2 regions of the Paenibacillus sp. EKM212P genome follow, and region 2 is predicted to be linked to the other one. Evidence: riboswitches for the same ligand, from Rfam matches in the RefSeq annotation. Region 2 holds a riboswitch; the other holds the start of a gene.
The links. A riboswitch is a leader RNA that binds a small molecule or an ion and turns the genes downstream of it on or off. The one in region 2 is predicted to bind thiamine pyrophosphate.
Positions count from the first base shown of each region.

Region 1 (6,012 bases), on a different contig from region 2:
GCGGTTCACGATGGAAGACCGTAAATTAACCGTTCGCGCTGTAGAGCGTGCACTTGATATACTGCTGTGTTTTACCGCAGATTCGGATCTTGGCCTGACGGAGATTGCCTCCAAAATTGGTCTACATAAAAGCACGGTTCATCGGCTGCTGACTACGTTGGAGGATCGGGGCTTTGTCGTTCGGAATGCCGAAACGGAAAAATATCGACTTGGCTTCCGCATTTGGGAGCTATCCACGCATTTGTCCCAAAGCGACGAGCCGGCGGTGTTGTTACAGCCTGCAATGGAAGGACTACGTGATCGTCTGGGCGAGACGGTCAGCTTGTACTTACGGGACGGCAGCATGCGTATTCGCATACAAGCCGTGCAGAGCAATCAGGCGATCCGCAGGGTTGCGCCTGTAGGTGCGCGTATGCCGCTGGCTGTAGGGGCCTCCAGCAAAGTGCTGGCAGCCTTTATGCCGCCGCAGGAGCTGGAAGCCCTGCTAAGCGGGGATGAATGGCCGCCCTCAGTAGACCCGGAGGTCTATAAAGCCCAGCTGCAGGACATTCGCGAGAAGGGCTATGCGACCAGCTATGAAGAGCGGGAGCCAGGGGCTGCTGCTGTGGCAGCGCCAATTGTGAACCGGAAGGGACAGGTCACTGCGGCTTTATCTGTATCTGGCCCGGTCAGTCGACTTGCACCCGAGACGCTACATGACTTTGCTCCGATTTTGATCGAAGCGGCGAAGGAAATGGGGCTTATGCTCCCGTAACAAGAATGGACACAGTTGAAGCAAGCAGAGTGATTTGATGGAGAACGTCTCCTTGGTAAAGGGAACCTAAAAGGGTTGCCAAAGCCATAAATTTGAAGTAGTCTGGTAAGGAAGGCGGGATGTCTGTTATATCCGCCTCATGTGAATAAAGTATCACAGTTACTGGGGGAGCCTGTAATGCCGGGCTGAGATGGAATCGTGCAAGATTCCGGACCCTTTGCACCTGATCTGGATCATACCAGCGTAGGGAAGTAATCGGCCTTGAAATGTATACGCGGCTGCTGTCTTCAGTGGCGCATTGGAATGGATTATTCCATATGCGCATTGTTTGGATAGCTGCCTCGTTAGATTAGCCGGTTCCCTAGGGAACCGGCTTTTTTGCATAGATCAACGCCACCCTGGGAATGGTTCCGGATCGGAGTGTCATTTCATCGAAACGGGAGGAATGGACAATGAAGCCGACAGAAGCAGAAGGAACAAAAAAAGTTGAGGTAGAGAAGACAAACGGGGAGCAAGCCAGTGGGGTAACGCCCTTTCCAGGAAGCCGTAAGGTATATATTCAAGGCTCGCGGCCGGACATTGCCGTGCCAGAGCGCGAAATTGCTCTTCATCCTACACATACGCCGCAGGGCACGGAGCATCATGAGCCATTGCGTGTATATGATACAAGCGGTCCCATGACCGACGAAGCCTATCAGGTCGATATCCGTCAGGGCCTGCCTCCATTACGGCGAGCTTGGGCCCTGGAACGGGGCGATGTGGAGGCTTACGAGGGACGCGCCGTCCAGCCGGAGGATAATGGACTGAAACCTGGCTCCAAACGGGAGACAGTGGAATTTCCCGGCGTGACCAATCGTCCGCTTCGTGCTTCGCAAGGGCGTACAGTGACGCAAATGCATTATGCGCGGCAAGGGATCATTACGCCCGAAATGGAATTTGCGGCGATCCGCGAAGGGGTGGAGCCTGAGTTTGTACGGCAGGAATTGGCGGCTGGACGAGCCATTTTGCCTTCGAATATCAATCACCCGGAAAGTGAGCCAATGGTCATTGGGCGTCATTTTCACGTAAAGATCAATGCGAACATTGGTAATTCTGCGGTTACCTCCTCCATCGAGGAGGAAGTGGAGAAAATGACTTGGGCTGTGCGTTGGGGCTCGGATACGGTTATGGACCTGTCCACAGGCCGTAATATCCATACAACACGTGAATGGATCATTCGGAATTCTCCTGTACCGATTGGGACTGTGCCGCTGTATCAGGCACTTGAAAAGGTGAACGGTGAAGCAGAGGCGCTGACGTGGGAGTTGTATCGCGATACGCTGATTGAGCAGGCGGAGCAGGGAGTGGACTATTTTACAATTCATGCGGGTGTATTGCTGCGGTATATTCCGATGACGGCGAATAGAATGACGGGAATTGTGTCCCGGGGCGGATCAATCATGGCAGCCTGGTGCCTTGCGCACCATCAGGAGAATTTTTTGTATACACATTTTGAAGAAATCTGCGAAATTATGAAAGCTTATGATGTGGCCTTCTCTCTCGGGGATGGTCTACGTCCGGGTAGTATCTATGATGCGAATGATGAAGCACAGTTTGCAGAGCTGGAAACGTTGGGCGAGCTAACGCAAATCGCATGGAAGCATGATGTTCAGGTCATGATTGAAGGGCCGGGACATGTCCCTATGCATAAAATCAAAGAGAATGTGGATTTACAAATGGAGATTTGTAAGGAAGCTCCTTTTTATACCTTGGGACCGCTCACGACGGATATTGCCCCCGGATATGATCATATTACCTCAGCAATTGGGGCAGCGATGATCGGTTGGTTCGGGACGTCCATGCTGTGCTATGTTACGCCTAAGGAGCATTTGGGTCTGCCCAATAAGGATGATGTCCGCGAGGGTGTCATTACCTACAAAATTGCGGCACATGCTGCCGATCTGGCGAAGGGGCATCCACGGGCGCAGCAGCGGGATGATGCTTTGTCCAAGGCACGCTTCGAGTTCCGCTGGCGGGATCAGTTCAATCTGTCGCTTGATCCCGAGCGGGCCTTGTCCTACCATGATGAAACGCTACCGGCAGAGGGCGCCAAGGAAGCACATTTTTGCTCGATGTGCGGCCCTAAATTTTGTAGTATGCGTATCACTCAGGACATTCGCGCCTATGCAGCGGATAAGGGGCTGAACACTCAAGAAGCAGTAGCTGCCGGGATGCGTGAGAAGGCAGAGCAGTATCGGGATGGAGGTCAGTAAAACGAACGTGGGAGTTTAGGGACAAATGAATTAAAAAAGCCGTGGTTCTCTACAGTCGATGTAGGAAACTACGGCTTTTTAGCTTATGTAAAGCGGATCATGCAACCGGATAAACGGCGCCTTATTTTTTACCCATTTTTTCATTTAAAATGTCCTGAAAGCTGAGCTTCTTCTCCGAGCTATCTTCTTTCTTCTGCATACTCACCGCGTTGGCACGTTGGTATTGGTGGTGAAAGGGCATCAGGGTGTGGACGGTTAAGTTCATTGTATTCATGTAGGTCATTCCTCCAATTCCATATTGTCAAATCCAGATTGAGTTGCTTAGGACGTCTGTATAGGACTATTTGTATGTACTTGATGTCGTGATGCTATGTAGGTTGCTTGGTAATGTTTCAATCATTATAACCACATTTTTTCAAAGTAAAACGCTTTTGACATAAAACAGGAAGATGGTCATGTGTGTCCAAAATTTGGTTTAGGAGGATGGTCATTTTAGGGGAAAATGTGCCTAGGTATAAAACAAGGGCTAGAGGCCCGTTTTCTTAGTTTAGTAGTCGGGATTGTGTTTTTTTGTCGAATAACCTTGTAAAAGGAGGATTTTGCGGAATCCTCAAGTCAGGATTGAGGCAGTCTGGTGGCGAATTAAAGTGTCAAAGTTGTATTGACTTTATGTTTGGTAGTAGATACCATGAACTGGTTGTCAGCGTATTTTGACAACAAGAGTCAGCCAATCCATCTGGCGATTCATCCTTTGAAATGTTATAGAAAGGATTAGAGCATATATGAAAAAAAGTATTGCAGATATCGCATTTATTATTCTGGGTGCGTTTTTTTTCGCGCTAGCTGTTAATCTGTTTGTGATCCCGAATGAGTTTGGCGAGGGGGGCGTTACAGGGGTCACGATCATCCTGTACTACCTGTTTCAGTGGTCTCCCTCGATCGTTAATCTGGTGATTAATGGCTTGCTGTTGATTGTCGGATATAAATTTTTGGACAAGAGAACGACCCTGTACACTATAATTGCTGTCGCTTTTAACTCGCTGTTTTTACATTTAACGGTCAACTGGCGGATTGATTCGCATGAACCGACGATTAATGCTGTATTTGCCGGAGTTTTGGTGGGGGTCGGCATTGGCTTAATCGTACGGGTAGGTGGCACTACGGCGGGAACGGTCATTTTAGCCCGGATTGCCAACAAGTATCTGGATTGGAATATCAGCTATGGCTTGCTGTTTTTTGATTTGATTGTCGCATTCTCTTCCTATTTTATTATTGGCCCGGAAAAATTGATGCTAACTATCGTTATTTTGTACGTTGGTACGAAGGTGATGGACTTCATGATCGAAGGACTGAACCCGAAAAAAGCAGTCATGATCATTTCGGAGCACCAAGATAAAATTGCCGAGAGGGTCATTACGAAAATGGATCGTGGAGTTACCGTCCTGTCAGGCCACGGCTATTACACTAAAAATCCAAAAGAAGTGCTGTATATCGTCATTAGTAAACAAGAGGTATCGGCGCTTAAAAAGATAGTGAAAGCCATCGACACAGCAGCATTTATCACCATTCATGACGTGCGGGACGTGTTCGGAGAGGGTTTTCTGGATATTTCGAAGTAACTCGTATGCGCTAAGGTAAGGTTATAGGAGAGTAGGGTAGGAAGTCGGTCCTGAGGGATCGGCTTTTTTTGTTTTTGTAATGTTTATTTTAATAATCGAAATAGAGTAGATAGATAATAACTTTTTTTCGAAACAGAAGAAAAGCTATTTTTTGTAAAAAATATTGTGAATGTGACTTTGATCTCTTATTTTTTTGAAAAATATGCATTATGATCTGACAATAATATATATTTTATTCAAAATATATCAATTTTTATATTAAAGTGTTATAAATCCAAGTAAGGAATTTTATAGCATCTACTTCTAAAATCAACTGAAAATCAGTTCGAAGTGAGGTTGTTTTGAGTGGAGAATAACTATGATTTAAAAAAAGAATTTAAAAAGCCGTGGCTTCAGATTTCTATTTTATTTATTATATTGCATTTCATAAATTCATTTATTTTATTGCCTTCAATGAACCCTCTAAAGCTCCCTTTAGCTTTTTTTATTGTGTCATCAGGAGCGATGATTATCTCTTTTCTTATTGTTGTCTTGTACCCAAAATTCTCGAAACATAGAGAACAATTTTCTGAAAATAATTTGGTTCCATATCGTAAAATATGTTCCAGTGTGTTTGTTGTTCTAAATTTTATTTTTCTTTTTTTAATGTTACTGTATTCAAATGCTATTTACTTCAGACCCTTAAATATAGTTTTACTGGTTTCGGCAATATCGCACTTAACAGTAGGTGTCACATTCACTAAATTAACACCTAACCGTTTAATTGGTTTGAAGTTCCCATGGCTGCTTTCGAATGAAAGCGCTTGGAAGAAAACGCATCGCATTTCTGCTTCTATTTGGATAGCCTTTGGCTTAATCGGGATCGCTATAGGATTAGGACAAGAAGTTAATGTGTATATGGTGCTCGCATCTTGTTTACCGACGATGATTAGTTTTATTACTTCTCTCTTTCTAAGTCATAGGTATAAAAATATAGACTGCTGATATCTGTATAATGCAGATCGATTTAGCATATTAGGGGGATTTCCATGAGAAGTAAATTAAATTTTTCTAATGTATTGTCTTTTCTTATATCTGTTTTGCCTTTCGTCATCTACTTTTTCATGTATCCGAGAATGCCTAGGAATGTAGCAATCCACTACAATTTCAATGATGTGGCTGACCGTTTTGTTGACAAATCCTCCCCTGAGGTATGGTTGTTGTGTGGAATTAGCTTCATATCTTTTATGATTATGCTTATGCTCCAACCCTATTTCAGTCGTCAGTTCAAGAGCGAAGAAGGCTCTGCAATCATGGAAAGCTTGCCTGGTCTCTTCACACTCCTTATAACCCTAGTGTTCTCAATTATTGGCATATGTTTTCTTTTGAAGGCTTAAAGCATGTAAAA
Region 1 covers NZ_JAAMNR010000005.1:402,836-408,847, forward strand. The annotation lists gene G9G54_RS17345 (IclR family transcriptional regulator) at 11-754, shown strand; TPP riboswitch at 909-1,021, shown strand; gene thiC (phosphomethylpyrimidine synthase ThiC) at 1,207-3,006, shown strand; gene G9G54_RS17355 (hypothetical protein) at 3,128-3,280, opposite strand; gene G9G54_RS17360 (YitT family protein) at 3,789-4,625, shown strand; gene G9G54_RS17365 (SdpI family protein) at 4,971-5,609, shown strand; gene G9G54_RS17370 (DUF1648 domain-containing protein) at 5,654-6,001, shown strand.
Region 1: another riboswitch for thiamine pyrophosphate. It lies ahead of thiC (phosphomethylpyrimidine synthase ThiC); the one in region 2 lies ahead of tenA (thiaminase II).

Region 2 (6,012 bases):
CTGCCTGCCCCGGCTCCCTATAATCAATCAGGCAACAACATGCGTTCTCGTAGACTGAAGCTGCCTCCGTGTCCTCGCACTGTATAAATTGGTAAAAACAAATCACATTGGGATAATCAATAGCCCTGTCGTTATCGCTAAAAATGGCTATAGGTCCCTGCACACAAACCTCTCCTTTTCCTCCGAATAGTTCTATTTTGTTGAAAAAGAATTAAGAATGTTTGCTTATAGGGATTAAATTAATGTCCAAATGCTTCATATTTTCTTAACAAAATAGCTGACACTCCATGATATATATGGAGATAAGAGAAGAAAAACTAATTTTCATATTTGATAAAAACAGAGCACTTAGACCTGATTCATTAGAACCAAAGTCATCAGGAATGGTTAGCGAATCTAAATCGAAAGTTAGTTCATTTATATCATTAGAAAGAAACAAATATGGTTATTTTGTCATAGATAAATGCAAGAATAAAACATATTTGCACGTCCATACTATGGACAACATGTCATCTTTCGTTATGAATAGTTATGAAAATGAAGAGAAGGAAGGTCTTTCTATGGAAGCATTTTATGTCAATCGCGATGGGTCATTTCTACTCCATTACGGGGAAAGGATGTGTTGGCAAATCCCCTTTTGAACAAAGGTGTCGCTTTTACAGAAGAAGAACGCAAGGAGCTGGGTTTGGAAGGAATCCTTCCTCCAACCGTCCTTTCATTGGAGAAACAGAGCGTACGGGCATATCAGCAGTTTCTGGCACAACCCACCATGCTGCGAAAAAATGCTTCTCTCAACGACCTTCACAACCGAAATGTCGTACTCTACTACCGGCTGCTAACCGATCATTTGAGTGAAATGCTGCCCGTAGTCTACACGCCGACCGTAGGAACCGCGATTCAAGAATATAGTCACGAGTACAACCGCCCTGGAGGCATATATTTGTCGATAGATAACCCGAACGGTATTGGACAAGCATTCCATAATTCTGGTTTGAGTGGCCATGATGTGGATCTGATCGTCGTGACAGATTCCGAAAGTATTTTAGGGATTGGTGACTGGGGCGTCGGGGGGATTAACATTGCTATCGGCAAGCTTGCAGTGTATACGGCTGCGGCAGGCATTCATCCCGGGCGGGTGCTGCCAATTGTACTAGATGTAGGTACAAATAATGAAAAGCTGCTGAATGATCCACTGTACATCGGAAACCGCCATAAACGGGTTCGCGGAGAAGCCTATAACCAGTTTATTGATACTTTTATCAGCAAAACGTTAGCGCAATTCCCAAAGGCGCTTTTACATTGGGAAGACGTGGGCAGCGTAAATGCACGCCATATTATAGGAAAATACGGTCAAAGCATACTCACCTTCAACGATGATATACAAGGTACAGGAGCGGTGACCTTGGCTGCGATTCTTTCGGCGGTGGGTGTCACCAAGACTCCGCTGCGTGAACAAAAAACACTTGTTTTCGGCCCAGGGGCAGCAGGAATCGGTAATGCTGATCAAATTCGGGGTGCTATGATCGAGGACGGCCTTTCCGCAGAAGATTCCTTCAAGTCCTTTTGGGCCTTTGATTATCGCGGGCTGTTAATGGAAGATATGGAAGACGTATTGGAATATCAGAAACCGTATGTGCGCAAAAAGGATGAAGTCAGCTCATGGACCCGGTCGTGTGACGGCAAAATACCACTGCTAGAGGTCATCCGTCAGGTGAAGCCTACGATATTGATTGGAACTTCCGGTGTAGCAGGTGCCTTTTCTGAAGAGATCATCAAGGAGATGGCGAAACATGTAGAACGCCCGATCATTATGCCCATGTCCAATCCTACAAACCTTGCAGAAGCAGTACCCGAGGATTTGATCCGGTGGACCGATGGCAAAGCACTGATTGCAACCGGAAGTCCTTTTGAGCCCGTCACCTATAACGGTACGAAATTTGAGATTGGACAGGCGAACAATGCCTTTGTTTTTCCGGGACTGGGTCTGGGTGCGATTGTGGTTAAAGCCAAAAGGATTACCCCTGCGATGTTTACAGCGGCAGCAGTTGCTGTTGCCAATGGTGTAGATTCGAATACGCCTGGCGGTGCGCTACTCCCTCATATCCGAAAATTACGCGAAGTTTCGTACGCTGTTGCGATTGCGGTTGCAAAAGCCGCGATACAGGATCAGGTAGCTCAGGCGCACATTTCAGATGTGGAACAAGCTATACGAGATGCAATGTGGAAACCGGAATATGCCAAGGTCAAAGCTGTGGAAAGTGTAATTCATCACCCTCACTAAGCTCAAAACACCTAACTAGAGGAAATTTCATATTTTGCACACTATGTTTGACATAGCGTATGAACGTATGTACAGTAATAGTCAAAAGAATAGAAGTCCACTAGGGGAGCCGCTATGGCTGAGACAAGAACGTATCTTGGACCCTTTGAACCTGATCTAGTTCGTACTAGCGTAGGAAAGTGGAGCCTTCGTATATAAGGTTTCAAGCGTTTTTTGCGTATTGGGCCTATTGTTGAAGCCGCTCCCATTTTTCCGGGGCGGCTTTTTAGCGTTGTTCCGGAATTATATTCTTACAGGACTTCTTGCTCTTCAATTTGATGGAGGTGGGGAAATTGAGTTTTACACAAGAACTCCGTCGGCAGGCGGACGGCATTTTTCAAGCGATTTTTGAGCACCCCTTTGTGAGAGGTATTGCTGAAGGAAGTTTGACAAGGGGACAGCTGATTCACTATGTAAAACAGGACTTTGAATATTTGAACGCCTACATGCGGATATACGGCATCGCAATCTCCAAATGCACCAATCGGGAGGATATGGCTGTATTAAATGAACAAATCTCTTTTATTCTCCACAGCGAGGTTCATCCGCATCAAAATTTCTGTGCTGTTGCAGGGGTGACCTATGAAGAGTTGCAGGGATATCCGCTCGCTCCGTCGGCTCATCACTATATCCGTCACATGCTGACGGTTGCCCATGAGGGTAGCCTGGGCGAGATCTTGGCTGTGCTGCTGCCATGTATGTGGACGTATGCCGAGATTGGTCGCAGGCTGCTGGATGAAGTAAAGCCGGATGAGTCTCATCCGTTCTATGAATGGATGGGCTTCTATGGAGACCAGCTTGATGATACAACACTCAAGTTCCGAGAACGTGTAGATGCTTGGGCGGAAGGCGCAACGGCTGCTGAGCGAGAGCGGATGATTGAGCATTTTATACTGAGCTGCCAGCTGGAATATAAGTTCTGGGATATGGCTTATAGGCAGGAAGAATGGCCGGTCCAGATGCAGGCAGCGGTCTTGGAATAGTCAGCCTGGCGATTCGATGCGTGAAGTACGGTTAATGCCCTGTTGGACCACTAACTATAGAGAGGATAAACATTATGAGTACATGGGAAAAAAGTTATTCGGATCTCCTGACGAAGGTACAAAACAGCAAACCCCTCGTTCACAATATGACCAATGTGGTAGTCACCAACTTTACGGCCAACGGCCTGTATGCATTGGGCGCCTCCCCGGTGATGGCCTATGCACCCGAGGAAGTAGCAGACATGGCAAAAATAGCGGGAGCCGTCGTATTAAACATCGGTACACTGAACCGCGAACTGGTGGATGCCATGATCATTGCTGGACAATCGGCGAATGCACACGGTGTTCCGGTGCTGCTAGATCCGGTCGGTGCGGGAGCAACGAGCTTTAGAACTGAATCGGCACTGCGAATCCTGAGTGAAGTCAAAATCTCATTGGTGCGAGGCAATGCAGCCGAAGTCGCACATCTTGTTGGAGAAGCGCGTGAGATTAAAGGCGTAGATGCCGGTGACAGTGCTGACAGCGGAAATGTCGATCTGGCAATTCGGGCTGCTCGAACGCTCAATACAATGGTTGTCATTACTGGAAAAGAGGACGTCATCACCGATGGGGCCGAAGCACGAATGATAAGCGGTGGAGACGCGCTGCTCACGAAGGTAACCGGAGCAGGCTGCCTGCTGACCTCTGTGTTAGGTGCCTTTGCAGCTGTTGAACCCAACCTGCTGCTCGCAGGTACAGCAGGTTTGGCATTTTACGGTGCAGCAGCTTCTCGAGCCGCAGCACGTACCGCAGAGCTGGGGCCCGGCAGCTTCCAGATTGCCTTTCTCGACGAGCTGGCCAAACTGCATACAGGTTCACTAGAGGGGCATGTCTCGATCCATGAAGCCGGAACAACAGCAGCAGGTGGTGCGCGATGACAGACGTTCGTGTACCCAGAGCGCTGACGATTGCTGGTTCGGACAGTGGCGGCGGGGCTGGAATTCAAGCTGATCTCAAAACCTTTCAAGAACTTGGCGTGTACGGCATGTCGGCTATTACAGCCGTTACCGTACAGAATACCTTAGGAGTCCACTGCGTATATCCGCTACCAGAGGAAGCAACAGCAGAACAGATCGAAGCCGTAGGATTAGACCTTGGAGTGGATGCCCTGAAGACTGGTATGCTGTTTAATGCCGGCATCATCCGTCTTGTGAGCGAGCAGATCCGAAAGTTCGGCTGGAAAAAGGTCGTCGTCGATCCCGTGATGATTGCCAAGGGAGGCGCTGAACTGCTGCAACTGGAAGCGGTGCAGGCTTTGAAGGACGACCTGCTCCCCTTGGCACTGGTCGTTACACCGAATATCCCGGAGGCGGAAGCCCTGACAGGGATAAGTATCCATACGATGGAGGATCGCCGCGAGGCTGCGAGACATATTAGCAGTATGGGACCAAAATTCGTTGTGATCAAGGGTGGCCACGCTGACGAGAGCGAGAGCAGCGGACAAATTGTTGACCTGCTTTTTGACGGAACCGCCTTTATAGAGCTGAGCGGCAAGCGAGTACGGACTGTCCATACACACGGAACAGGGTGCACTTTCTCTGCAGCGATTACCGCGGAATTAGGGAAAGGGATGTCTGTACCGGAGGCTATCTCGAATGGTAAAGCCTTCATCCAGGCGGCGATTGAGGATACGTTGTCTCTGGGACAGGGACACGGCCCAACCAATCATTGGGCCTACCGACGTCGTCAGGAGATGCTTCTATGAGCGGCAGAATATTGTCAGAGGTGGTGCGCCGCCATCTACAGATATACCTGGTGCTTGGAAGCGTGAATTGCCTCGCGGAACCAGGCTGGGTCGTGCAGGAGGCTCTGGCTGGCGGGGCAACCATGGTCCAGTTCCGAGAAAAGGGTCTCGGCGCGTTAACGGGCGTTCCTATGTTCGAACTCGCGCGCCAGCTACAGGAACTGTGCCGTCACGCTGGTGTCCCCTTCATCATCAATGACAATGTGGAGTTGGCTCTTGAACTGGACGCCGACGGTGTTCACATCGGTCAGGACGATGAATCCGCCGATTCCGTCCGCGAGCGAATCGGAAATCGAATTTTAGGCGTCTCCGCCCATACCATTGAGGAAGCACGTCGAGCCATCCTGCAAGGTGCTGATTATCTCGGCGTCGGGCCCATCTATCCCACTATCTCGAAAGATGATGCCCATGCCGTACAGGGACCGGCAATTTTATATGAGATGCGTAAAGCGGGAATTGATGTGCCGATTGTTGGAATCGGAGGTATTACAGTGGACCGTGTTGAGGAAGTCGCACGTGCAGGTGCAGATGGTGTAGCGGTGATTTCAGCCGTGACACAGACAGAGCAGGTTAGAGGTGCGGTCAAGGAATTAAAGAAAAATATGGTCTCATTTCTCAATGATCCGATCTACATGTTTGATATTGATTCAACAGATCATCCAGCTTTTTAGATTGTTCTATTACTTTGGGATGTGTTAAAAATCCATACTTTTTCTGGACCTGGTACAGTTTCTTCCTAGCCCTTTCGACACAAAGTAAAGTCACACTTTGATTCATCAGCATGATCCCTCCTATATGTCATATTTTATAACAAAAAGACGTTTTTTGGATTTTCAAATGATGCGCCTAACAAAAAAAGAACATCACAAAAGTTTGCATAAACAGCAAAGCCCCAAAATCCACGTAAAAGAGCCTCCGTCCCCCCT
Region 2 covers NZ_JAAMNR010000006.1:269,145-275,156, reverse strand. The annotation lists gene G9G54_RS18940 (glycosyltransferase) at 1-163, opposite strand, end outside; gene G9G54_RS18935 (NAD-dependent malic enzyme) at 638-2,281, shown strand; TPP riboswitch at 2,374-2,476, shown strand; gene tenA (thiaminase II) at 2,614-3,303, shown strand; gene thiM (hydroxyethylthiazole kinase) at 3,378-4,220, shown strand; gene thiD (bifunctional hydroxymethylpyrimidine kinase/phosphomethylpyrimidine kinase) at 4,217-5,047, shown strand; gene thiE (thiamine phosphate synthase) at 5,044-5,757, shown strand; gene G9G54_RS18910 (aspartyl-phosphate phosphatase Spo0E family protein) at 5,702-5,869, opposite strand.